3 regions of the Streptomyces sp. NBC_01390 genome follow, and region 3 is predicted to be linked to each of the others. Evidence: riboswitches for the same ligand, from Rfam matches in the RefSeq annotation. Region 3 holds a riboswitch; each other region holds the start of a gene.
The links. Region 3 has a riboswitch for thiamine pyrophosphate ahead of thiO (glycine oxidase ThiO). Riboswitches for the same ligand answer to the same signal wherever they lie in the genome.

Region 1 (7,520 bases), 3.1 Mb from region 3:
GGCGAGCAGGATCCACAGCAGCCCCACCGTCAGGACGAGGTCTACTTCGTGGTGAGCGGGCGCGCAGCGATCACGGTCGGCATGGAGACGACCCAGGTGGCGCGCGGCAGCGTCGTCTACGTGCCGGCCGGGGTGGCCCACAAGTTCCACCACATCAGCGAGGATCTGCGGGTCATGGTGGTCTTCTCTCCGCCCGAGAGTTGACTGCCGCCTCAGGGTTCCCTAGGGGACGGATCAGGGGAGGACAAGGGCTGCGAGGCCCCCGCCGGGCCCCCTGCCGGCCCTAGCATCGAGAGCGGAACATCGAATGTCCCGGCACGAGCGAAGGCCCCAGGCCCCGGCGGATGCGACGGGCGGAGAAGTAAGGAAAAGGGCGATGCGAGAGATCTTCGCGGGAATGCCGTGGTGGGTGAAGTGGGTCGCGGTGCCGGTCATCGCCCTCGTCGTGTTCGGCGGGCTGATAGCGACCGTCGTCGGCTTCGTCATCGGCCTGCTCTTCAAGGCGCTGGTCTTCGTCGCCCTGGTCGGCGGACTCATCTACGTCGTACGGAAGTTCATGTCGAGTTCGTCGTCGCGCAGCGACTGGTGAGAGCAGTGGGGCGGAGGGGACACGGGAGCCGGTGCCTGGGGCGGCACCGGCGCCGGTAACAGAAATCGCCGGGTCCCTCGGGCGGGGGAAGTTTCCCGTACGGGCCGTCTGTGCGCGGTGACAGGCGGTTAGAGTCCGGAATTCGACGCGGGAACGATCCCCGCGGACGGCGTATCCCCTCCTCCCGTGCCTCTCCGCACGGGCAGCCCACCGCCTTCGAGAGTGACCCTCGACATGGTCGACACCGCACCCGCGGAACCACAGGCTCCACCCGTACAACGCCGGCCCGAGCAGCGGACCCCACCACCCTCCCCGGGAGCTCGTGTCCGGCCGGCCGAGAGACCCCTGTCGACCCCAGGAACCGCGCTCGTCCCGGCGTCCGTCCCCGCGCTCGTGCCGCCTGCCGAACCGCACTCCACGGCGACCCTCATCGGTTCCGTCCAGCGGGCGATGCGGCTGCTGGAGTCCGTCGCGGCGCACGAACACGGCGCTCCGGCCAAACAACTGGCCCGCGAGACCGGCCTCGCCCTTCCGACCGCCTACCACCTGCTGCGGACACTCGTCTTCGAAGGCTATCTGCGGCGAGAGAAAGGGCTGTTCTTCCTCGGCGAGTCGGCCGAGCGGCTGGGCAGCAGCGGTGCGAGGCAGAAACGTCGCAGCGCGGTCGTGGACGCCCTCGCGCACTGGCGCGACATCATCGGCGTACCCGTGTACTACGCCGTGTACCGCGACGGCGACATCGAGGTCGTGTGCGTCTCCGACACCCCCGCGAACCCGGCGGTCGAGGAGTGGGCCGACTTCCGTGAGACCGGGCACGCGCACGCCGTCGGACAGTGCCTGCTGTCGCAGTTGGACGAGCAGGACCGCCGGGACCATCTCGACCGCCACCCCGTACAGGCGGTCACCCCCTACACGGTGCGCGACAGCCACACCCTGTTGCGCCGCCTCGACCGGATGCGGCGGATGGAACTCGTCGTGGAGCGGCAGGAGTACGCGCTGGGGACGGTCTGTGCGGCGATTCCGATCACCATCGGGGCGACGGCAGCAACTTTGGCCATTTCTCTTCCTTCCCATCAGGCTGATCGACTGCTAGACGCGGCACAGCAGTTGCAGACAGAGGTCGGAAGACTGGTCGGGTCGTTCGCGATCTCTATCAGTATCTGAAAACTCACTCCTTGTGATTCACCGTGTACTTTCAGCAAGATTCGAGCAGTATCAGAGCGATGATTCCAGGCCAGTCCACGGCAACTGACGGGGTTAGGCGATGCGCGAGTCGGTGCAGGCAGAAGTCATGATGAGCTTTCTTGTCTCGGAGGAGCTCTCCTTCCGCATTCCGGTGGAGCTGCGCTACGAGACCTGTGATCCCTACGCCGTCCGGCTGACGTTCCATTTGCCTGGCGACGCTCCTGTGACCTGGGCCTTCGGGCGTGAGCTGCTGATCGACGGCGTGGGGCGGCCATGCGGGGACGGAGATGTGCGGATCGCGCCCGCCGACACCGACGTCCTCGGCGAGGTGCTGATCCGGCTTCAGGTCGGCGGCGACCAGGCGCTGTTCCGCTCCGGGGCGGCGCCGCTGGTGGCCTTCCTCGACCGCACGGACAAGCTCGTGCCACTGGGGCAGGAGCGTTCCCTCGCCGACTTCGACGCCCACCTCGACGAGGCGCTGGACCGCATTCTGGCGGAGGAGCAGAGCGCGGGCTGAGCGGGTTCGCGGCGGGGCACGGCGGTGCTGTAACGCTTCTCCAGACGCGAGGAGAAGCTTGCAGTGGCGTCTCTTCGGGCACGGTCGTACTTCGGCGTTCGGCGCGGACCTCCCCCCAAAAAAAAGGGGGCTAGACGTCCGTCAGTGCTTGCGGCGACGGCCCTTCCCCGCGCGGGCCGCGACCGCCTGGGGCGCCGCGCCCGCTGTCGCGGCCCCTGTTCCCGGTCCGGCCACTGTTGTCGCTCCCGCAGTCAGCGGTGCCGTGCCCGGGCGGTCGGCGGAGACCATCAGGGCCGCCAGGAGCGTGGTCACCGGCACGGACGCGACCAGGCCGATCGAGCCCACCAGGGTCCGCACGATCTCCTCCGCGACGAGTTCGCTGTTGGCGACGGCCCCCACGCTGCTCTGCGCGATCGAGAAGAGCAGCAGCAGCGGCAGCGCGGCGCCCGCGTAGGCGAGGACGAGAGTGTTGACGACGGACGCGATGTGGTCGCGGCCGATACGGATGCCGGCGCGGTACAGCCCACGCCATCCCATCGTCGGGTTTGCCTCGTGGAGTTCCCAGACCGCCGATGTCTGCGTCACCGTCACATCGTCGAGGACACCCAGCGAACCGATGATGACGCCCGCGAGCAGCAGGCCGCTCATGTCGATGGACGGATACAGGCCATGGATCAGGCCGGTGTTGTCGTCAGTGTTGCCGGTCAGCGCGGCCCAGCCGATGAACAGCGAGCCGAGGACGCCGATCAGCACCAGCGAGAAGAGAGTGCCGAGCACCGCCACGGACGTACGGGCCGAGAGGCCGTGACACATGTAGAGCGCGATCAGCATGATGGCGCTGGCGCCGATCACCGCCACGAGCAGCGGATTCGAGCCCTGGAGGATCGCCGGCAGGATGAAGAAGGTCAGGACCATGAAGCTGACGGCCAGGGCGACCAGAGCCATCACCCCGCGCAGGCGTCCGACGATCACGACGGCGAGCGCGAAGATGCCGGCCAGCAGTGCCATGGGGAACCTGCGGTTCACATCGGCGACCGAGTACTGCAGGTCCTTCGGCGCCGAGGGCTCGTATGCGACCACGACCTTCTCGTCCTGGTGCAACTGCCGTGACTGGTCCGGCTGCACGATCTCCGTGAACGTACGGCCCTTGTCGTCACCGGTGTCGACCCGGATCGTCGCCCTCTTGCAGTCGCCGGTCGCCTGTTGCTGTGCCGAGGAGCCCTCGGCGGTGGACGTGTCGCCGGTCGGGGTCTCCCCCGAGGCGTTGACGGACTTGCAGTCCACCGAGACGACCTTGGTGACCGTGGCTTCCTGGGTCTGCCGATCGAAACCGACGCCCGTGCGCTGGTGCGCCGGGGCGCCCCCGGGCCACAGCACCACGAGCCCGACCACGACCGCCGCGGCGAAGGGGATCAGAATCGCCCCGATGATCTTTCGCAGGTGGACGGAGACAGGGGCGGCCGGCCCATGGCTGTGACTGTGGCCGTGCGATTGACCGCCGTTGTCATCGGGACCGTGGGCGTCACCCGGCCCGTCCCCATGTTCCCCACCACCAGGTCCGGGGCCGTGCCCACCGCCAGAACCTCCGCCGGGTCCGCCACCGTGCCCGTCGCCGGGTCCGTTCCCATGCCCATGATGCCCATGGTCGGTGTGCTGACCCGGCCCGGCTCCGTGTTCGTGCTCGCGCCCGTCACCTGCTCCGGGGCCAGGACCCCGTCTGGCGCCGGACACGGGAAGCGGGCCGAACTGGCCGGTCCCGGGCCCCTCGGCGCCGAACCCGTGGTCCGGGTCACCCGGTCCAGGACGGCCGACTCGGCCCGGGCCCGCTCCGGGCCCGTAGCCGCGATCGATCCTGCGACCGGGCCCGTACCCGGGACCCTGATTCCCTCCGGTCGCTCCGCCTGTTCCTGCTCCGGGCCCTGACACGCCACCGAGGCCGCCGGGGCCGTTGCCGGATCGCAGCCCGCGCTCCTGGCCGGGGCCGCCATTGCCACTGCCGGGTCCGGAGCCGTGCCCGGCACCGCTTCCGCGCGCCGGCTCGGAGGGCGGGTACGGGGGTCCTTGGGTCGTGGTCACCGCCCGATCATCGCAAGAACGGCAGGGGCCCTCTGTTCACCTCGCCCAAATTGACGCTAGCGTGGAGGCACCTTTGCACACGCGGGAGCTCGGAGCACCGGGCTGAGAGGGCGCTGACCTCCGTCTTAGCGATGTTTCACGTGGAACACGTGGAACGAGTGATGTTTCACATGAAACATCGGCAGACGGAATCCGCTGCGTCGACCGCTGAACCTGTTACCGGGTAATGCCGGCGTAGGGAGTAGGTCTCATGACCATCAAGGACACACGCACGCCTGCCTCCGACCAGGACGACCAGCCCACTCAGGGCGAACAGTCCCAGGGGGTCGGGAAGTCCGTCGGCTGGCACAAGGGGTATGTCGGTGGCTCGCGCCCCGACCTGCGGGTGCCGGTCCGTCAGGTGCACCTCACCAACGGGAAGTCGGTCACCCTGTACGACACGTCGGGCCCGTACACCGATCCGCAGGTCGACACGGATGTCCGCAGGGGGCTGGCGCCTCTGCGCGACAACTGGATCATCGCCCGAGGCGACACCGAGGAGTACGCGGGCCGCCCCGTCCGCCCGGAGGACGACGGGATCAAGCACACCTCGCCGCGCGGCGGCCTCCGAAACCTCGACGCGGTGTTCCCGGGAAGGCCCCGGCAGCCGCGCCGGAGCCGGAGTGGACAGGCGGTGACGCAACTCGCGTACGCCCGCCGCGGCGAGGTCACGCCCGAGATGGAGTTCGTGGCGCTCCGGGAGAACCTCGATCCCGAGGTGGTCCGCGAGGAGATCGCGGCCGGACGTGCGGTACTGCCCGCGAACGTCAACCACCCGGAGATCGAGCCGATGATCATCGGCAAGCGGTTCCTGGTGAAGGTCAACGCCAACATCGGCAACTCCGCCGTCACTTCCTCCATCGAGGAAGAGGTCGAGAAGATGACCTGGGCGACGCGCTGGGGCGCCGACACGGTCATGGACCTGTCCACCGGCCGCAACATCCACACCACCCGCGAATGGGTGCTGCGCAACTCCCCCGTTCCCATCGGCACGGTGCCGCTGTACCAGGCGTTGGAGAAGGTGGACGGCAGGGCCGAGGAACTGACCTGGGAGATCTACAAGGACACGGTCGTCGAACAGGCCGAGCAGGGCGTGGACTACATGACGGTGCACGCGGGCGTCCGCCTGGCGTACGTACCGCTCACCGCGAACCGCAAGACCGGCATCGTCTCGCGCGGTGGATCGATCATGGCGGCCTGGTGCCTGGCGCACCACAAGGAGTCGTTCCTGTACGAGAACTTCGAAGAACTGTGCGAGATCCTCGCCGCGTACGACGTCACGTACTCGCTCGGCGACGGCCTGCGCCCCGGATCGATCGCGGACGCCAACGACGAGGCGCAGTTCGCGGAGTTGCGGACGCTCGGGGAACTCAACACGATCGCGAAGCGTTTCCATGTACAGACGATGATCGAAGGCCCGGGCCACGTCCCGATGCACAAGATCAAGGAGAACATCGACCTTCAGCAGGAGATCTGTGATGAAGCTCCGTTCTATACGCTCGGCCCGCTGACGACTGACGTCGCGCCGGCGTACGACCACATCACTTCCGGCATCGGTGCCGCGATGATCGCCTGGTGGGGCACGGCCATGCTCTGCTATGTCACACCCAAGGAGCACTTGGGTCTGCCGAACCGTGACGACGTCAAGACCGGCGTCATCACCTACAAGATCGCCGCCCATGCAGCCGACCTCGCCAAGGGGCACCCAGGTGCGCAGGATTGGGATGACGCACTCTCCGACGCCCGCTTCGAGTTCCGGTGGGAGGACCAGTTCAACCTGGCCCTCGACCCGGACACAGCACGGGAGTTCCACGACGAGACCCTGCCGGCCGAGCCCGCCAAGACGGCCCACTTCTGCTCCATGTGCGGGCCGAAGTTCTGCTCGATGAAGATCAGCCAGAGCATCACAGAGCGGTTCGGCGGTACGGCGGCTGCGGATGCGACGGCGGAGGAGGTCGCTGAGGGGATGCTCCAGAAGTCGAAGGAGTTCGCGGCCAGCGGCAACCGGGTGTACCTGCCGCTCGCGGAGTGAGAAACGAGTGGAGGAGTATCGGAAGGTTCCCGTGCGAGCGGTAACGGAAGGGACAAGAACCCCCGTTCCTTGATCGTTCTGTCTACCCTCCGTGCCATGGGCGGAATCGACCTGGCCAACGGGGTAGCGGGAGCCGCAATCGGCATGGTGTTCGCAACGCTGTTCCAACAGCCGTTGCAGGACGCCTGGTTCCGGCTGCGAAGGCGATCGGTCAGTGCGGTGCGCGGGCTGCGGCAACGGGAGGAGAGCGGCACGGCCTGGCAGACGTTCTCACTCGGGCCGCTGCACACCTCCGCGCTGATCGTCGAAGGGGACGGTGACGTGGCGATCGCCCCCGAAGACGTGCATGTGCATGTCCTCGACCAGGAGGTCGCTCTCCCCGAGGAGATGGCCGGCTGGCGGGACGAGATCGAGGCGGAGAACGAGCGGCTGCGGGCGGAGGGGCGGACACCCGTGTGGAACGGCCCCCGCTACGCGGTCGAGTCGTTCGACATCTCCCGGACGGCCCTGGCCGAGCATCCGGAAGTCCACATACGTCTGCGGCCCACCGACTACTACACGTTCCTCGCCACCCAGCAGCTCGACCGCCGGCTGCCGGACGGCACGACACCTCGCAGCCGCCACCTCGACCCCGACGATCCACTGGTCGCGCCCGCCTTCCTCCAGTGCAGCTTCGGGGTGAACATCGCCGTGGTGACGGCCGACGACATGCTGGTCGTCAGCCGGCGCAGCAACCGGGTCCGGACGGGCCAGGGGTTGTGGAACTCGTCCGTCAACGAAGGGATGTCACGGCACATCGACTCCGCCGGCCGAAGCGCGCCGGAACTGCATGCGGTGGCCCGCCGCGGTATGCGCGAGGAGCTCTCGCTGGAACCCCACGAGTACTCCCTCGTGCTGCTGGCCTTCGTCGTCGACGTCGAACGGCGGCAATGGAGCGCCCACTTCTACGCCCGACTCAAGGACATCACCCGGGAGGGGCTGCAGGCCCGAATGAGCCGAGGCGCGGCCGACCGCTGGGAGCACCAGACGATCGACTACGTGCCGTTCCGGCCGGGCGATGTCGTCCGGTACATGCTGCACGC
Region 2 (7,520 bases), 5.7 Mb from region 3:
TGGCCTCTTTCTCCGTGCCCGAACCGCGGATGGCCGTGGTGACCCCGTTCGACAAGACCGCGATGCGCAACATCGAACAGGCGATCCGGGACTCCGACCTCGGCGTCAACCCGAGCAACGACGGAAACATCATCCGCGTGGTGTTCCCCGAGCTCACCCAGGAGCGCCGCAAGGACTACATCAAGGTGGCCCGGACCAAGGCCGAGGACTCCAAGATCTCGATCCGGTCCATCCGCCGCAAGGCCAAGGACACCATCGACAAGTTCGTCAAGGACGGCGAGGTCGGCGAGGACGAGGGCCGTCGCGCGGAGAAGGAGCTCGACGACACCACCGCGAAGTACGTCGCGCAGGTGGACGAGCTTCTCAAGCACAAGGAAGCGGAGCTTCTCGAAGTCTGATGAACGACTCTTCCTGGGGGGCGCCGCCCCACGCCGGGTACTGGGGGCCGTCCGACGGAGGGCCTGTCCAGGGGTCTGCCCCGGCGGGTCCCGCGTACGATGCGCAGCCCGCGCAGCAGACTCGCCCCATGCCCATCGTGCCCGACGTACCCGCACATGGCGGAGACCAGGATGACGACCGGGGGGCCGCTCGGCCGGGCGGCCCCTTGTTCCGCGACGAGATGCCGCAGGCACAGCCCTACGGGGCGGTGCCGCAGAAGCCGGATTCCATGCCCACGCCCGACGACGCCCAGCAGCCCGCCCCCGCCCCGCAGAAGAAGAGCGCGGGCCGGGACCTCGGTGCGGCCATAGGTGTCGGCGTCGGGCTCGGTGCGGTGATCATCGCGTCGCTGTTCGTCGTCAAGGCCGCCTTCGTCGGCGTGATCGCGGTCGCCGTCGTGGTCGGCCTGTGGGAACTGACGTCCCGGCTCCAGGAGCGCAAGGGCATCAAGGCACCCCTGGTGCCGCTCGCGCTCGGCGGGGCCGCGATGGTCGTCGCCGGCTATGTCCGGGGTCCCGAGGGCGCGTGGGTCGCGATGGCGCTCACCGCGCTCGCGGTCCTGGTCTGGCGTATGACGGAACCTCCCGAGGGCTACCTCAAGGACGTCACGGCGGGCGTCTTCGCGGCTTTCTACGTCCCGTTCCTGGCGACGTTCGTCGCGATGATGCTCACCGCCGACGACGGTGCGCAGCGCGTCATGACGTTCCTGCTGCTCACGGTCGTCAGCGACACCGGTGCGTACGCGATCGGCTGGCGCTTCGGCAAGCACAAGCTCGCTCCGCGCATCAGCCCCGGCAAGACCCGCGAGGGCCTGTTCGGCGCTGTGACGTTCGCGATGGTGGCGGGCGCGCTGCTGATGGAGTACGCCATCGACGACGGCACCTGGTGGCAGGGGCTGCTGCTGGGCCTCGCGGTCGCGGTGAGCGCCACGCTCGGCGACCTCGGCGAGTCCATGATCAAGCGGGACCTGGGCATCAAGGACATGGGCACGCTGTTGCCCGGGCACGGCGGCATCATGGACCGGCTGGACTCGCTGCTTCCCACGGCTCCTGTGGTGTGGTTGCTGTTCGTCGCCTTCGTGGGCTGAGGGCGGGCCGGAATGTTCCAGTACGGTCCGGATTTCCTGTGAAGCACACACGTCAGCCCGAAACCACCCCTTTCGAACCTAAGATCGACTTCAGTGCGGTCGATCCGTCCGGAAGGGGTGGCGTGCATGTGGGGGCGTAGTCGGGCCAGACGCCAGCGGCAGGCCGAGGGGCTGGCCGCTGTCGCCGGCCCCGTCGAGGCGGCCGACGCGGCTCACCAGGCTCTGCTGGAGCTGCGGAGAGCTGTTCGGGGTGAGCTGGCGCGGATCGAGGCGCTGCTCGATCAGGGCGACGGGCTGCCCTCGGACACCATCCGTGAGCAGACGACCGGGGCGGTGAGTGTCTTCGCCGATCTGGACGGTGTTTCCCGGTACTACGACGAGATCCGTACCGGGGCGGTCGCGGCGGCGGAGGACGGTGTCGAAGCGGCCGTGCCCTGGCTGGGCGCGCTCGGGGTGCACACCAGATCGATGACCGAGCTGGGCGAGACGTGCGCCGGGGTCGGCGAGTCCCTCGTCTATCTCCGTGAGCGCACCGAACGACTGCGCGCCGACCTCCTCCCGCTGCGTCAGGCGGCCCACGAGGCCCTGCGGGCCGCCCAGGACGAGCTGGCTGTCGCCCAGGGCGCCGACGGCTGGCACAGCTGGCAGACGGACCTCGCCGCCCTGGGACACCGGCTGACCGAACTGGACGGGGGCCGCGTCACCCCGACGGCCCGGCGCAAGGTCAGCGACCACTACCGCGAGCTGGAGCGGGAGGTGACGCGGCTTCGGGGGGTGATGGCTGCGGCGCCTCGGTGAGAACGTAGCGGGCGAGAGCGTGGAGAGGGTCGCTGACCTGGGCTTCTGTGCTTGTACGTGAGGTTGTCCACAGGGCGGCGAGGGGGTGTCCGGATGTCTGCGACACTGGTATGGCCATGCCTAAGCCCGGAGAACTCACATTCATCGCCCCGCGCGGAGCTCAGAAGCCGCCGCGGCATCTTGCCGATCTCACGCCCCTCGAGCGTAAAGAGGCCGTTGCCGCGATCGGTGAGAAGCCGTTTCGTGCCAAGCAGCTCTCGCAGCACTACTTCGCGCGGTTCGCGCACGACCCGGACGAGTGGACGGACATTCCGGCCGCCTCGCGCGGCAAGCTCCAGGAGGCGTTGCTTCCGGAGCTGATGACGGTCGTCCGTCATCTGTCGACCGACCAGGACACCACCCGCAAGACGCTGTGGCGGATGTTCGACGGGACGCTCGTCGAGTCGGTGCTGATGCGGTACCCGGACCGGGTGACCATGTGCATCAGCTCGCAGGCCGGGTGCGGGATGAACTGCCCGTTCTGCGCGACCGGGCAGGCCGGGCTGGACCGGAACCTGTCCACCGCCGAGATCGTGCACCAGATCGTGGACGGGATGCGTGCGCTTCGGGACGGGGAGATCCCCGGTGGCCCCGCGCGGCTCTCCAACATCGTCTTCATGGGCATGGGCGAGCCCCTCGCCAACTACAAGCGCGTCGTCGGCGCCATCCGCGCGCTGACCGACCCCGCGCCGGACGGCATGGGGCTGTCGCAGCGTGGGATCACCGTCTCGACCGTCGGACTGGTACCGGCCATCAACCGGTTCTCCGACGAGGGCTTCAAGTGCCGGCTCGCCATCTCCCTGCACGCGCCCGACGACGAGCTGCGCGACACCCTCGTGCCCGTCAACACGCGGTGGAAGGTGCGGGAGGTCCTCGACGCCGGGTGGGAGTACGCGGCGAAGTCGGGGCGTCGGCTGTCCATCGAGTACGCGATGATCCGGGACATCAACGACCAGGCCTGGCGTGGTGACCGGCTCGGGCGGCTGCTCAGGGGCAAGCCCGTGCACGTCAACCTGATTCCGCTGAACCCGACTCCGGGGTCCAAGTGGACCGCCTCGCGGCCCGAGGACGAGAAGGCGTTCGTCGAGGCGATCGCCGCTCACGGCGTGCCCGTCACCGTTCGGGACACGCGGGGGCAGGAGATCGACGGGGCGTGCGGTCAGCTGGCGGCCACCGAGCGGTAGTCTTACGCCGTACCTACATATCTTCATATTCCGACAGGGGAGCGCCACAGCGCTGAGAGTGCGGGACAGACCGCAGACCCTCTGAACCTCGCCCAGGTCATTCTGGGTAGGAAGTTCGGTCATCACTCAAGCTGTTGCGCCCTGCCCGGAACCCGTCATGGGGTCCGGGCAGGGCCGCGTCTCTTCCTGGTCATCCCAGGAGGAAAAATCCGGTGAGCATCACCAAGCAGGTCACGGCCCTTGCCGTCGGGCTCGGGCTCGTCACGCTGTCCGCGTGCGGGTCCGGGGACGGCGGCAGCGGTTCGGCGGCGGACTCCAAGACCGTCACCCTCGTCAGCCATGACTCGTGGGCCGTCTCGAAGGGTGTCCTCGCCGCCTTCGAGAAGCAGTCCGGGTACACCGTCAAGGTCCTCAAGGACGGCGATGCCGGCCAGGCCGTCAACAAGGCGATCCTGACCAAGGACAACCCGCAGGGCGACGTCTTCTTCGGCGTCGACAACACCCTGCTCTCCCGCGCGCTCGACAACGGGCTGTTCCAGTCGTACGAGGTGAAGGACGCCGACGCGATCCTGCCCGCGTACCGGACCGACGCGGACAAGCACCGGGTCACGCCGATCGACACCGGCGACATCTGCGTCAACTACGACAAGGCCTGGTTCAGCGAGCACAAGCTGACGCCGCCCGAGTCCTTCGACGATCTGGTCAAGCCCGCCTACAAGGATCTCCTCGTCACGGAGAACGCCTCCACCTCCTCGCCCGGACTCGGCTTTCTGCTCGGCAGCGCCGCGAGGTACGGCGACGACGGCTGGGCCGGCTACTGGACGAAGCTCAAGGCCAACGGCGTGAAGGTCGTCGACGGCTGGGAGCAGGCCTACAACGAGGAGTTCTCCGGGTCGGCCGGCGGCAAGAAGGCCAAGGCGGACCGGCCGCTCGTCGTCTCGTACGCCTCCTCGCCGCCCGCCGAGGTGATCTTTGCCGACCCGAAGCCGACCACCGCGCCGACCGGCGTCGCGACCGGCACCTGCTTCCGGCAGATCGAGTACGCAGGACTGCTCAGCAACGCCGGGAACAGCAAGGGCGGCAAGGCGCTGCTCGACTTCCTGGTGGGCAAGGCCTTCCAGGAGGACATGCCGCTCAACATGTTCGTGTACCCGGTGCGTGGGGGCGCCAAGGTGCCTGCCGAGTTCACCGAGTTCGGGCCGCAGGCCAAGGACCCCGAGACGATGGACCCCGCGAAGATCGCCGAACACCGTGACCAGTGGGTCAAGTCGTGGACATCGCTCGTACTGAAGTAGCGGCAGCGGTCCCGGCGGCTGTGCGCCGGCAGGGCGCCGCTCTGCGCGGTGCCCTGCTGGTGGTGCCCGTCGTCTTCTTCGCGCTCTTCTTCGCCTATCCCGTCGCCGCGATCGTCGCGCGGGGCCTGCACGTCGACGGGGTCTGGCGGCTGGGGCAGGTGGGGGACGTGCTGGGGGACCCCGGGATCCGGCATGTCCTGTGGTTCACCGTCTGGCAGGCGTTCGCGTCCACCGCGCTCACGCTGCTGGTCGCGCTCCCCGGCGCGTACGTCTTCGCGCGCTTCGATTTCAGGGGCAAGCAGATTCTGCGGGCCGTGGTGACCGTGCCGTTCGTGCTGCCGACCGTCGTCGTCGGTACTGCCTTCCTGGCGCTGGTCGGGCGCGCCGGACTGCTCGACCAGCTGTGGGGCGTACGGCTGGACACGACCGTGTGGGCGATCCTGCTCGCGCATGTCTTCTTCAACTACGCCGTCGTCGTACGGACGGTCGGCGGGCTCTGGGCGCAGCTCGACCCGCGCCAGGAGGAGGCCGCGCGGGTTCTCGGCGCCTCGCGGTTCGCCGCCTGGCGGCAGGTCACCCTGCCCGCCCTCGCGCCCGCCGTCGCCGCCGCCGGGCTCATGGTCTTCCTCTTCACCTTCACCTCCTTCGGAGTGGTGCAGATCCTCGGCGGACCGACCTTCGCCACCCTCGAAGTGGAGATCTACCGCCAGACCTCGGAGATCTTCGACCTCGCCACGGCCGCCGTGCTGACCATCGTCCAGTTCGTCGCGGTGGGCGCGGTTCTCGCCGTGCACGCCCGGACGGTACGGCGACGGGAGAGCGCGCTGCGGCTCGTGGCACCGGAGACGACAGCACGCCGGCCGCGCGGCCGGGGCCAGTGGGCCCTGCTCGGCGGAGTGCTCGTGAGCATCGCCGTCCTGCTGGTGCTGCCGCTCGCCGTACTCGTCCAGCGGTCGTTCGCCATGCCCGGCGGCTCGGGCCTCGGCTACTACCGGGCGCTCACCCGCGACGACTCCGGCATCTTCCTGGTGGCGCCGATCGCCGCCATCGGGAACTCGCTCCAGTACGCCCTCGCCGCCACCGGTATCGCCGTCGTCGTCGGGTCGCTGGCCGCCGTGGCGCTCACCCGGCGCGATGCCGGGCGGCTCGTACGAGGGTTCGACGCGCTGTTGATGCTGCCGCTCGGGGTGTCGGCGGTGACCGTCGGGTTCGGGTTCCTCATCGCGCTCGACGAGCCGCCGCTCGATCTGCGGAGCAGCTGGATCCTCGTACCGCTCGCGCAGGCGCTGGTCGGGGTGCCGTTCGTCGTGCGGACCATGCTGCCGGTGCTGCGTGCCGTGGACGGGCGGCTCAGGGAGGCGGCGGCCGTGCTCGGGGCCTCTCCCTGGCGGGTCTGGCGCGAGGTTGATCTGCCCATCGTGCGGCGGGCGTTGCTGGTCGCGGCCGGGTTCGCGTTCGCCGTGTCGCTGGGCGAGTTCGGGGCGACCGTGTTCATCGCCCGGCCCGACAACCCGACCCTGCCGGTCGCCGTGGCCCGTCTGCTGGGCCGGCCCGGGGACCTCAACTACGGCCAGGCGATGGCCCTTTCGACGATCTTGATGGTGGTGTGCGCGGTGGCTCTGCTCGTGCTGGAGCGGCTGCGGACCGACCGGACCGGGGAGTTCTGACCATGCTCAGTCTCGAAGGAGCGACCGTACGGTTCGGGGCGCGGGCGGTGCTCGACGGTGTCGGCCTCGATGTCGTCGAGCACGAGATCGTGTGCGTGCTGGGCCCCAGCGGCAGCGGGAAGTCGACGCTGCTGCGGGCGGTCGCCGGACTCCAACCCCTCGATGGGGGACGGGTGTTGCTCGACGGTCAGGACCTCGCCGGGGTGCCCGCGCACAAGCGCGAGGTGGGCCTGATGTTCCAGGACCACCAGCTGTTCCCGCAGCGGGACGTCGGCGCCAACGTCGCCTTCGGGCTGCGCATGCACCGCGTATCCAAGGATCAACAGGACGTACGGGTACGGGAGTTGCTGGACCTGGTCGGGCTGCCGGGGGCTGCCGGACGGGCCGTCGCCGCGCTCTCCGGTGGGGAACAGCAGCGCGTCGCCCTAGCCCGGGCTCTCGCGCCGCGCCCCCGTCTGCTGATGCTCGACGAACCGTTCGGCCAGCTGGACCGCTCGCTGCGCGAGCGTCTCGTCGTCGAACTGAGGGAGATGTTCGGCCGGTTGGGCACCACCGTGCTCGCCGTCACCCACGACCAGGGCGAGGCCTTCGCCCTCGCCGACCGGGTGATCGTGATGCGTGACGGGCTGATCGCCCAGTCCGGCACGCCACTTGAGGTCTGGCAGCGGCCCGACGACGAGTTCGTGGCACGCTTCCTCGGCTTCGACAACATCGTCCCGGCCACGGTGAGCGGGCAGGTCGCCGACACCCCCTGGGGCAAGATGCCGGTCCCCGAGGGCGCTGCTCAGGGGCCGCGCACCCTGCTCGTACGGCCCGCCGGTGTGCGCCTGGTGCCTGCCGCCGAGGGCCTGCGCTGCGCCGTGACCTCGCGCACCTTCCGGGGTACGCATGTCGCCGTACAGCTGCGGCCCGAGAACGCGCCCCGCCTGGAGGCCGCGTGCGCGCTGCGCGAGGCACCGGAGCCGGGCGCCGAGGTCGGCGTGGTCTTCGACGCGTCCGAGATCGTCGTACT
Region 3 (7,520 bases):
CAGTGCGTGCGTGGTCGGTTCGGGTGGACGCGGTTCCGAGGGCCATACCCGCAGGTTAGTCAGGGGGTGGCGGTCTCCCAACCGGACGGCGGAAATTTGCCCCGGAATGTCGACTTGTTGTCCACCCCTCGGACAGCCGGGCCTCGCCGTCCTCAGCGGCCTCCCGCCGTCCGGCTACCGGGATCGCAGCCGCTTGGCGAACTCCGCCGCCGCCGCGCCCGGGTCGTCGGCCTCGGTTATCGCCCGTACGACGACGACCCGGCGGGCGCCCGCGGTCAGCACCTCGTCCAGGTTGCCCAGGTCGATGCCGCCGATGGCGAACCAAGGGCGCTCGGTGGTGAGCTCTGCCGTGTACCGGACCAGGTCGAGGCCGGGCGCGTGGCGGCCCGGCTTGGTGGGGGTCGGCCAGCAGGGGCCCGTGCAGAAGTAGTCGACGCCCTCCTGGGCGGCGGCTGCGGCCGCCTCGGACTCGGCGTGGGTGGAACGGCCGATGAGCACGTCGGGGCCGAGGATCGCGCGGGCCGCCGGGACGGGCAGGTCGCCCTGGCCGAGGTGCAGGACGTCCGCGAGGGCCGCGTGGGCGACGTCCGCGCGGTCGTTGACCGCGAGGAGTCTGCCGTGCCGGGCGCAGGCGTCGGCGAAGACCTGGAGGTGGTCCAGTTCCTCGGCCGCCTCCATGCCCTTGTCGCGCAGCTGCACGATGTCGACACCGCCGGCCAGGACCGTGTCGAGGAACTCGGCGAGGTCGCCCTGCCGTCTGCGGGCGTCCGTGCAGAGGTACACCCGGGCGTCGGCGAGCCGGGCGGGGGCGGTGCGGGTGTCGGCGGTCGCCCCGGGCACGGTGTCGGTCGTCTCGGGCATACGTGTGTCCCCCCGTGGGCGCGCCCCTGGGGTGTTCTCCCGGGCGCGCCCCTGCGTGGTGTGGCGGTGTGCGGATCGCGGTCCGCACACCGAACGGCTGGTCGGCTCAGACGGCGAGCGCCTGGGCGCGGCGCTTCACCTCCGTGCCGCGATTCTCACTGAGGGCCTGCGCGGGGGTGCCGGGCAGGCTCGGGTCGGGAGTGAAGAGCCACTCCAGCATCTCCTCGTCGGAGAAGCCGTCGTCCCGCAGGAGCGTCAGGGTGCCGGTGAGGCCCTTGACGACCTTCTGCTCGACCCCGTCGATAAATGCGGCGGGCACGTGCAGCGCACGGTTCTCGCCACGGCGTACGGCGATCACTTGGCCCTCCTTGACCAGCTGCCGGACGCGCGTCACCTCGATATCGAGGATTTCCGCGATGTCGGGCAGCGTGAGCCAGGCAGGGACGAGAGCATCGGTCTTTGCGTCAATCTCGGTCACGGGACAAGCCTGCCATCCCGCACTGACAGTCGGAAGCCGGGCCCCTGCGACCTGGGCCGTTACGGTGGCGTCGAGGCCGCGTCGAGCCCGGTCGGACTAGGCCGTGGCCGCCTTCAGCGGCCTGGACGGGTCGGTCAGCGCCTCGGCGTCCATCAGAGAGCCCGCCTCGACCAGTCGGCGCCCCTGGGCCAGGTCGCGGGGGCGGCCCACGGCCAGCAGGGCGACCAGGCGGCCCTCCCGCAGCCAGCAGACCGTCCAGGCGGGGCCGGACGGGTCACCGCGCCACAGGGTGGTGTCGGCGGACTGGTGGTGGCCGACGTACTGGACGAAACGGCCGAACTGCTCCGACCAGAAGTACGGGACCGGATCGTAGGCCGCCGGGGACTCCCCGATGATGTTCGCGGCGACCGTTCGGGGTCCCTGGAGGGCGTTGTCCCAGTGGTGGACCAGAAGGCGCCGGCCGTACCTTCCCGAAGGGAAGGAGGCGCAGTCGCCGACCGCGTAGACGTCCGCCGCGGAGGTGCGCAGGTGGTCGTCGGCGACGACCTCCCGGTGGTCGCCCAGGGCGATTCCCGAGCCCACGAGCCAGCCGGTGGCCGGGCGGGCGCCGATGCCGACGACGACGGCGCCCGCGGGCAGCCGTGAGCCGTCGTCGAGCACCACCGCGCCGGGCTCGACGCGTGCCACGCGCGCGTGGGTGCGCAACGAGGCGCCGCTGTCGGCGTACCAGGCGGCCATCGGCGCGGCCACCTCGGCGGGCAGGGCGCCCGCGAGCGGCCGGTCGGCGGCCTCGACGACGGTGACGGCGCAGCCTGCCTCGCGCGCGGCGGTGGCGAACTCGGCACCCATCCAGCCGGCCCCGACGACCACGATGTCGTGCTGGCGTGCGAGGACGGGCCGCAGCCGCTCGGCGTCGTCGAGGGTGCGCAGCAGATGCACACCGGGGACGCCCTCGGTGCCCGGCAGCCGGATCGGTTCGGCGCCGGTCGCGAGCACCAGGACGTCGTACGGGACCGGTCCCTCCGCGGTGTCCAGCTCGTGTTCGCCGGCGCGGACGCCCAGCACCTCGCGCCCGAGCAGCAGTTCGATGTCGAGGGCCTCGAAGTCGACGTCGAAGGCGGAGCCCTCCGCCTTGCCGAGCAGGACGGCCTTGGACAACGGCGGCCGGTCGTACGGTTGATGGGGTTCGGCGCCGAGGAGTGTGACGGTGCCGGTGAACCCCTGCTCCCGCAGCGCGACCGCGGTCTGCACCCCGGCCATGCCCGCGCCCACGACGACCACACGTCGCGGCCGCGACCCGCCTTCTGCGCCCTGTGCCTGCGTCTGCTCACTCACTCGATCACCATAGACAACTGACAAATTGTCAGTCAGTGGGCGCGGTAAGTGACCTACTGCACACCCGCGCGCTCGACTCGTTCAACCTGTTCGACCTGCTCCGCCACGCTCGTCCCGCTGCCCGCCTGTGACTCCCACTCCCAGGTCTCCGCCAACCGCACCCGCCCGTCAGGCAGTTCGGTCACCTCGGAGACACAGTGGCCGGAGGAGGTCGTCCCGTCGTGCTTCAGCTGCACGTACCGGAAGTCGAGACGGTCACCTTCCCGCGTACCCACGAGACGGCCGCGTACGACATCTCCGCCCGTGTACTCGGCCCAGATCTCGCCGTCCCGCTCGTGGTAGGTGAACCGGGTGCGCGTACCCACCTGGCCTGGCGCCTGGTCCGTGACCGGGGCGAGGACGAGGCCGTCGAGCGAGCGGGGCATGGGCGGAGGCTCCCTTACACGTGAGTTGGTCTGCGGGCTAGGGTGGCCAGCGTAAGCACTCGCGGGAGCCCGGACGCACCGGGCTGAGAGGGAGGCTGGGCGGCCTCCGACCGTACGAACCTGATCCGGGTCATGCCGGCGAAGGGAGGGGCTGGACGCCCATGTCGCGTACGCACACCTCGGACGTCGTTGTCGTCGGAGGCGGGATCATCGGGCTGGTGACGGCCTGGCGGGCCGCTCAGCGCGGGCTCGCCACGACCGTCGTGGATCCCGTGCCCGGCGGTGGGGCCGCACAGGTGGCGGCCGGCATGCTGGCCGCCGTCACGGAGCTGCACCACGGCGAGCAGACCCTGCTGGGGCTCAACCTGGAGTCGGCCCGCCGCTATCCGGACTTCGTGGCCGAGCTCACCGAGCTGACCGGCCACGACCTCGGCTACCGCCGCTGCGGCACACTCGCCGTCGCGCTCGACGCCGACGACCGCGCCGAACTGCGCGAACTGCACGCGCTGCAGCAGCGGTCGGGTCTGGAGTCGGAGTGGCTCTCCGGGCGCGAATGCCGGCGCCTGGAGCCGATGCTCGCGCCGGGCGTGCGCGGGGGGCTCCGGGTGGACGGCGACCACCAGATCGACCCGCGACGGCTGGCCGGGGCGCTGGTGGACGCCTGTGAGCGGACCGGCGTGGTGCTGCGCCGGACGTGGGCCGAACGGCTCGACGTACGGCGGGGACGAGCCGCCGCGGTCACCGACTCCGCCGGCGACGAACTGGCCGCCGGATCGATCGTGCTGGCCGGGGGCAGCCTCAGCGGACGCCTCGCAGGGGTCCCGGAGGCCGTTCTGCCGCCCGTACGGCCCGTGAAGGGGCAGGTCCTGCGGGTGACCGTGCCGAAGCGGTACGCGCCGTTCCTGAGCCGGACCGTCCGGGCCGTGGTGCGGGGGAGCCAGGTCTATCTGGTGCCGCGCGAGAACGGGGAGCTGGTCGTCGGGGCGACGAGCGAGGAGCTGGGCTGGGACACGACCGTCACGGCGGGCGGCGTGTACGAACTGCTGCGCGACGCCCATGAACTCGTCCCCGGGATCACCGAGCTGCCGTTGACGGAGACGCGGGCCGGACTGCGCCCCTGCTCCCCGGACAACGCGCCGCTGCTCGGCCCGACCGCACTGGAGGGGCTTCTGCTGGCCACGGGCCACTACCGGAACGGGGTGCTGCTGACGCCGGTCACGGGAGACGCGATGGCCACCGTCCTGGCCACCGGTGAACTGCCCGCCGAGGCCCGGGCCTTCACGCCCCGCCGGTTCGACACCGTACGCATGGAGCAGCTCGTATGAACATCCTGGTGAACGGCGTACGGCGCGAGGTCTCCGCGGACACCGCGCTCGACGCTCTGGTGCGGACCCTCACCCCGGCGCCCTCCGGGGTGGCCGCCGCGCTCAACGAAACCGTCGTCCCGCGCGCGCGGTGGTCGGCGACCACCCTCTCCGAGGGAGACCGCGTCGAAGTCCTCACCGCCGTCCAGGGAGGCTGAGCCATGGCCGACGATCCCTTTGTCCTCGGTGGTACGACCTTCGCGTCCCGGCTGATCATGGGTACGGGGGGTGCGCCCAGCCTCGACGTGCTGGAGCGGGCGCTGGTGGCCTCCGGCACGGAGCTGACGACGGTCGCGATGCGGCGCGTCGACCCGTCGGTGCACGGGTCGGTGCTGTCGGTGCTGGAGCGCCTCGGCATCCAGGTACTGCCCAACACCGCGGGATGCTTCACCGCCGGAGAGGCCGTGCTGACGGCTCGGCTGGCCCGGGAGGCACTCGGTACGGACGTGGTGAAACTGGAGGTCATCGCCGACGAGCGGACGCTGCTGCCGGATCCGGTCGAGCTGCTGGACGCGGCGGAGGTGCTGGTGGAGGACGGGTTCACGGTGTTGCCGTACACGAACGACGACCCGGTACTGGCGCGGAAGCTGGAGGACGTGGGGTGCGCGGCGGTCATGCCGCTGGGGTCGCCGATCGGGTCGGGGCTGGGGATTCGCAACCCGCACAACTTCCAGCTGATCGTGGAGCACGCGCGTGTGCCGGTGATTCTGGACGCGGGGGCGGGGACGGCGTCGGATGTGGCGTTGGCGATGGAGTTGGGGTGTGCGGGGGTGATGCTGGCGTCGGCCGTAACGCGGGCGCAGGAGCCTGTGCTGATGGCGGAGGGGATGCGGTACGGGGTTTCGGCGGGGCGGTTGGCATACCGGGCGGGTCGGATACCTCGGCGGCACTTTGCTGAGGCGTCGTCGCCTGTTGCCGGGCTGGCCGCGTTGGATCCGGAGCGGCCTGCTTTCTAGGTGCCCTCTGCTTTCACTGCCCTTTGATCTCCCACCCGCGCACCGCCCGTTTCCAGCCCGTTTACAGGTGGAGCTCTCCTGTGGGGGCTTGGCGTCGTCGGCGGCCTTCCGCTGGGATCTGCGTCACAGGTTCGCCTCAGTCCCGCTGCTTTCCTGTGCATTCCTGGCTGAAACTGCGGCCTTGTCAGCGGCGGCTCGTACACTCACCTGCGTGGATACGACCCTTCAGGACCCTCTCGTCGGGCAGGTGCTCGACGGCCGCTATCGCGTCGACGCGCGGATCGCGGTCGGTGGGATGGCCACGGTCTACCGGGCCGTGGACACCCGCCTCGACCGTGTGCTCGCCCTCAAGGTGATGCATCCGACGCTCGCCGCCGACGTGTCCTTCGTCGAGCGGTTCATCCGGGAAGCGAAGTCCGTGGCCCGGCTCGCGCACCCCAACGTCGTACAGGTCTTCGACCAGGGCGCCGACGGGTCGTACGTCTATCTCGCCATGGAGTACATCGCCGGCTGCACCCTGCGTGACGTGCTGCGCGAGCGCGGAGCGCTCCAGCCGAGGGCCGCGCTGGACATCCTGGAGCCCGTGCTCGCCGCCCTCGGCGCCGCGCACCGGGCCGGGTTCGTGCACCGCGACATGAAGCCCGAGAACGTGCTGATAGGGGACGACGGGCGGGTCAAGGTCGCCGACTTCGGGCTCGTGCGGGCCGTGGACACGGTCACCAACACGACGAGCTCCGTCCTCGGCACCGTCTCCTATCTCGCGCCCGAGCAGATCGAGAACGGCACCGCCGATCCCCGGGTCGACGTGTACGCCTGCGGCATCGTCCTCTACGAGATGCTGACCGGCGACCAGCCGCACTACGGCGACTCCCCCGCGCTGGTGCTCTACAAGCATCTGCACGAGGACGTGCCGCCGCCCTCGTCCCTCGTACCGGGGCTGGCCTTCGAGCTGGACGCGCTGGTCGCCTCGGCCACCGCGCGCAACGCGGACATCCGCCCGTACGACGCCGTGGCGCTGCTCTCCCAGGTCCTGGAGACGCGCGGCTCGCTCGACGCCGAGCAGTTGGACGCCGTACCACCGCAGGCCGTCGCGTCGGCGCACGACAACGCCGAGGACCTGACGAGCGTCATCCCGCGGACGCTGTCCGTCGCGCGGCCCCTGCCCGTCAACGAGGACGACTCCCCGGGCGGCCGGCAGCACTTCGATCGGACCGGCGGGGCCCACCGGACCAGCCTGCTGGGTGCCGTCGCCGCCCCGGAGGCCGCCCCGGTCTCCCGGCGGGCCGGGCGGGACCGGAGACGGCGTACGCCGATCGCCGTCCTCGTCGCCGTGCTCCTCGTCCTCGGTGTGGGCGCGGGCGTCTGGTACATCAACTCCGGGCAGTTCACGCGGGTCCCGGCGGTGCTGTCGCAGACCCGGGCGGATGCCGAGGCCCGGATCTCGGCCGCCGGGCTCGAGTCCAACGTCAAGTCGGCCTACAGCGACACGGTGAAGCGCGGCAGCGTCATCAGCACCGACCCGGAGGTCGGCGAGCGCATCCGGGACCACGACACCGTGACGCTCACCATCTCCAGGGGGCCGGAGACCGTACCGGTGCCCCAGCTCTCGGGGTACCGCCTCGACAAGGCCCGGGCCGCGCTGAAGCGCGACGGTCTGGAGCCGGGGATGGTCACCCGGGAGTTCAGCGAGGAGGTGCCCCGGGGTTCCGTGATCAGCACGAGCCCGGATCCCGGCACCGAGCGGCGCGCGGGTTCCGCGGTCGCCCTCGTCGTCAGCAAGGGCAGCCCTGTGGAGGTCTCCGACGTCACCGGCGCGAGCCTCGCCGACGCGCAGGCCGAGCTGGAGGAGGCGGGGCTCAAGGTCGAGGTCGCCACCAGGACCGTCACCTCGGACGAGTTCGAGCAGGGTCAGGTCGCCGTCCAGTCCCCGGTGGGCGGCAGCGAGGCGGCCGAGGGCGACACGGTCACGCTGACGGTCTCCAAGGGCCCCGAGATGATCGAGGTCCCGGACGTCGTGGGTGACAGCGTCGACGATGCGAGGGCGGCCCTGGAGGGGGCCGGGTTCACGGTCGACGAGGACCGTGGGCTCCTCGGGCTCTTC

Region 1: it holds a riboswitch for thiamine pyrophosphate, as region 3 does, so the genes downstream of both, thiC (phosphomethylpyrimidine synthase ThiC) here and thiO (glycine oxidase ThiO) in region 3, are expected to answer to the same signal.
Region 2: it holds a riboswitch for thiamine pyrophosphate, as region 3 does, so the genes downstream of both, OG241_RS40255 (thiamine ABC transporter substrate binding subunit) here and thiO (glycine oxidase ThiO) in region 3, are expected to answer to the same signal.

Annotation. Positions count from the first base shown of each region.
Region 1 covers NZ_CP109551.1:6,419,323-6,426,842, forward strand. The annotation lists gene OG241_RS28880 (cupin domain-containing protein) at 1-204, shown strand, start outside; gene OG241_RS28885 (DUF5326 family protein) at 377-589, shown strand; gene OG241_RS28890 (IclR family transcriptional regulator C-terminal domain-containing protein) at 824-1,753, shown strand; gene OG241_RS28895 (SsgA family sporulation/cell division regulator) at 1,854-2,291, shown strand; gene OG241_RS28900 (YibE/F family protein) at 2,433-4,022, opposite strand; TPP riboswitch at 4,439-4,625, shown strand; gene thiC (phosphomethylpyrimidine synthase ThiC) at 4,618-6,438, shown strand; gene OG241_RS28910 (hypothetical protein) at 6,535-7,520, shown strand, end outside.
Region 2 covers NZ_CP109551.1:8,945,837-8,953,356, forward strand. The annotation lists gene frr (ribosome recycling factor) at 1-398, shown strand, start outside; gene OG241_RS40240 (phosphatidate cytidylyltransferase) at 398-1,525, shown strand; gene OG241_RS40245 (hypothetical protein) at 1,652-2,323, shown strand; gene rlmN (23S rRNA (adenine(2503)-C(2))-methyltransferase RlmN) at 2,440-3,546, shown strand; TPP riboswitch at 3,572-3,677, shown strand; gene OG241_RS40255 (thiamine ABC transporter substrate binding subunit) at 3,759-4,841, shown strand; gene OG241_RS40260 (ABC transporter permease) at 4,817-6,508, shown strand; gene OG241_RS40265 (ABC transporter ATP-binding protein) at 6,511-7,520, shown strand, end outside.
Region 3 covers NZ_CP109551.1:3,277,797-3,285,316, forward strand. The annotation lists gene metF (methylenetetrahydrofolate reductase [NAD(P)H]) at 1-46, opposite strand, end outside; gene thiE (thiamine phosphate synthase) at 175-861, opposite strand; gene OG241_RS14625 (Rv2175c family DNA-binding protein) at 968-1,339, opposite strand; gene OG241_RS14630 (NAD(P)/FAD-dependent oxidoreductase) at 1,436-2,674, opposite strand; gene OG241_RS14635 (hypothetical protein) at 2,728-3,099, opposite strand; TPP riboswitch at 3,151-3,263, shown strand; gene thiO (glycine oxidase ThiO) at 3,261-4,424, shown strand; gene thiS (sulfur carrier protein ThiS) at 4,421-4,621, shown strand; gene OG241_RS14650 (thiazole synthase) at 4,625-5,419, shown strand; gene pknB (Stk1 family PASTA domain-containing Ser/Thr kinase) at 5,631-7,520, shown strand, end outside.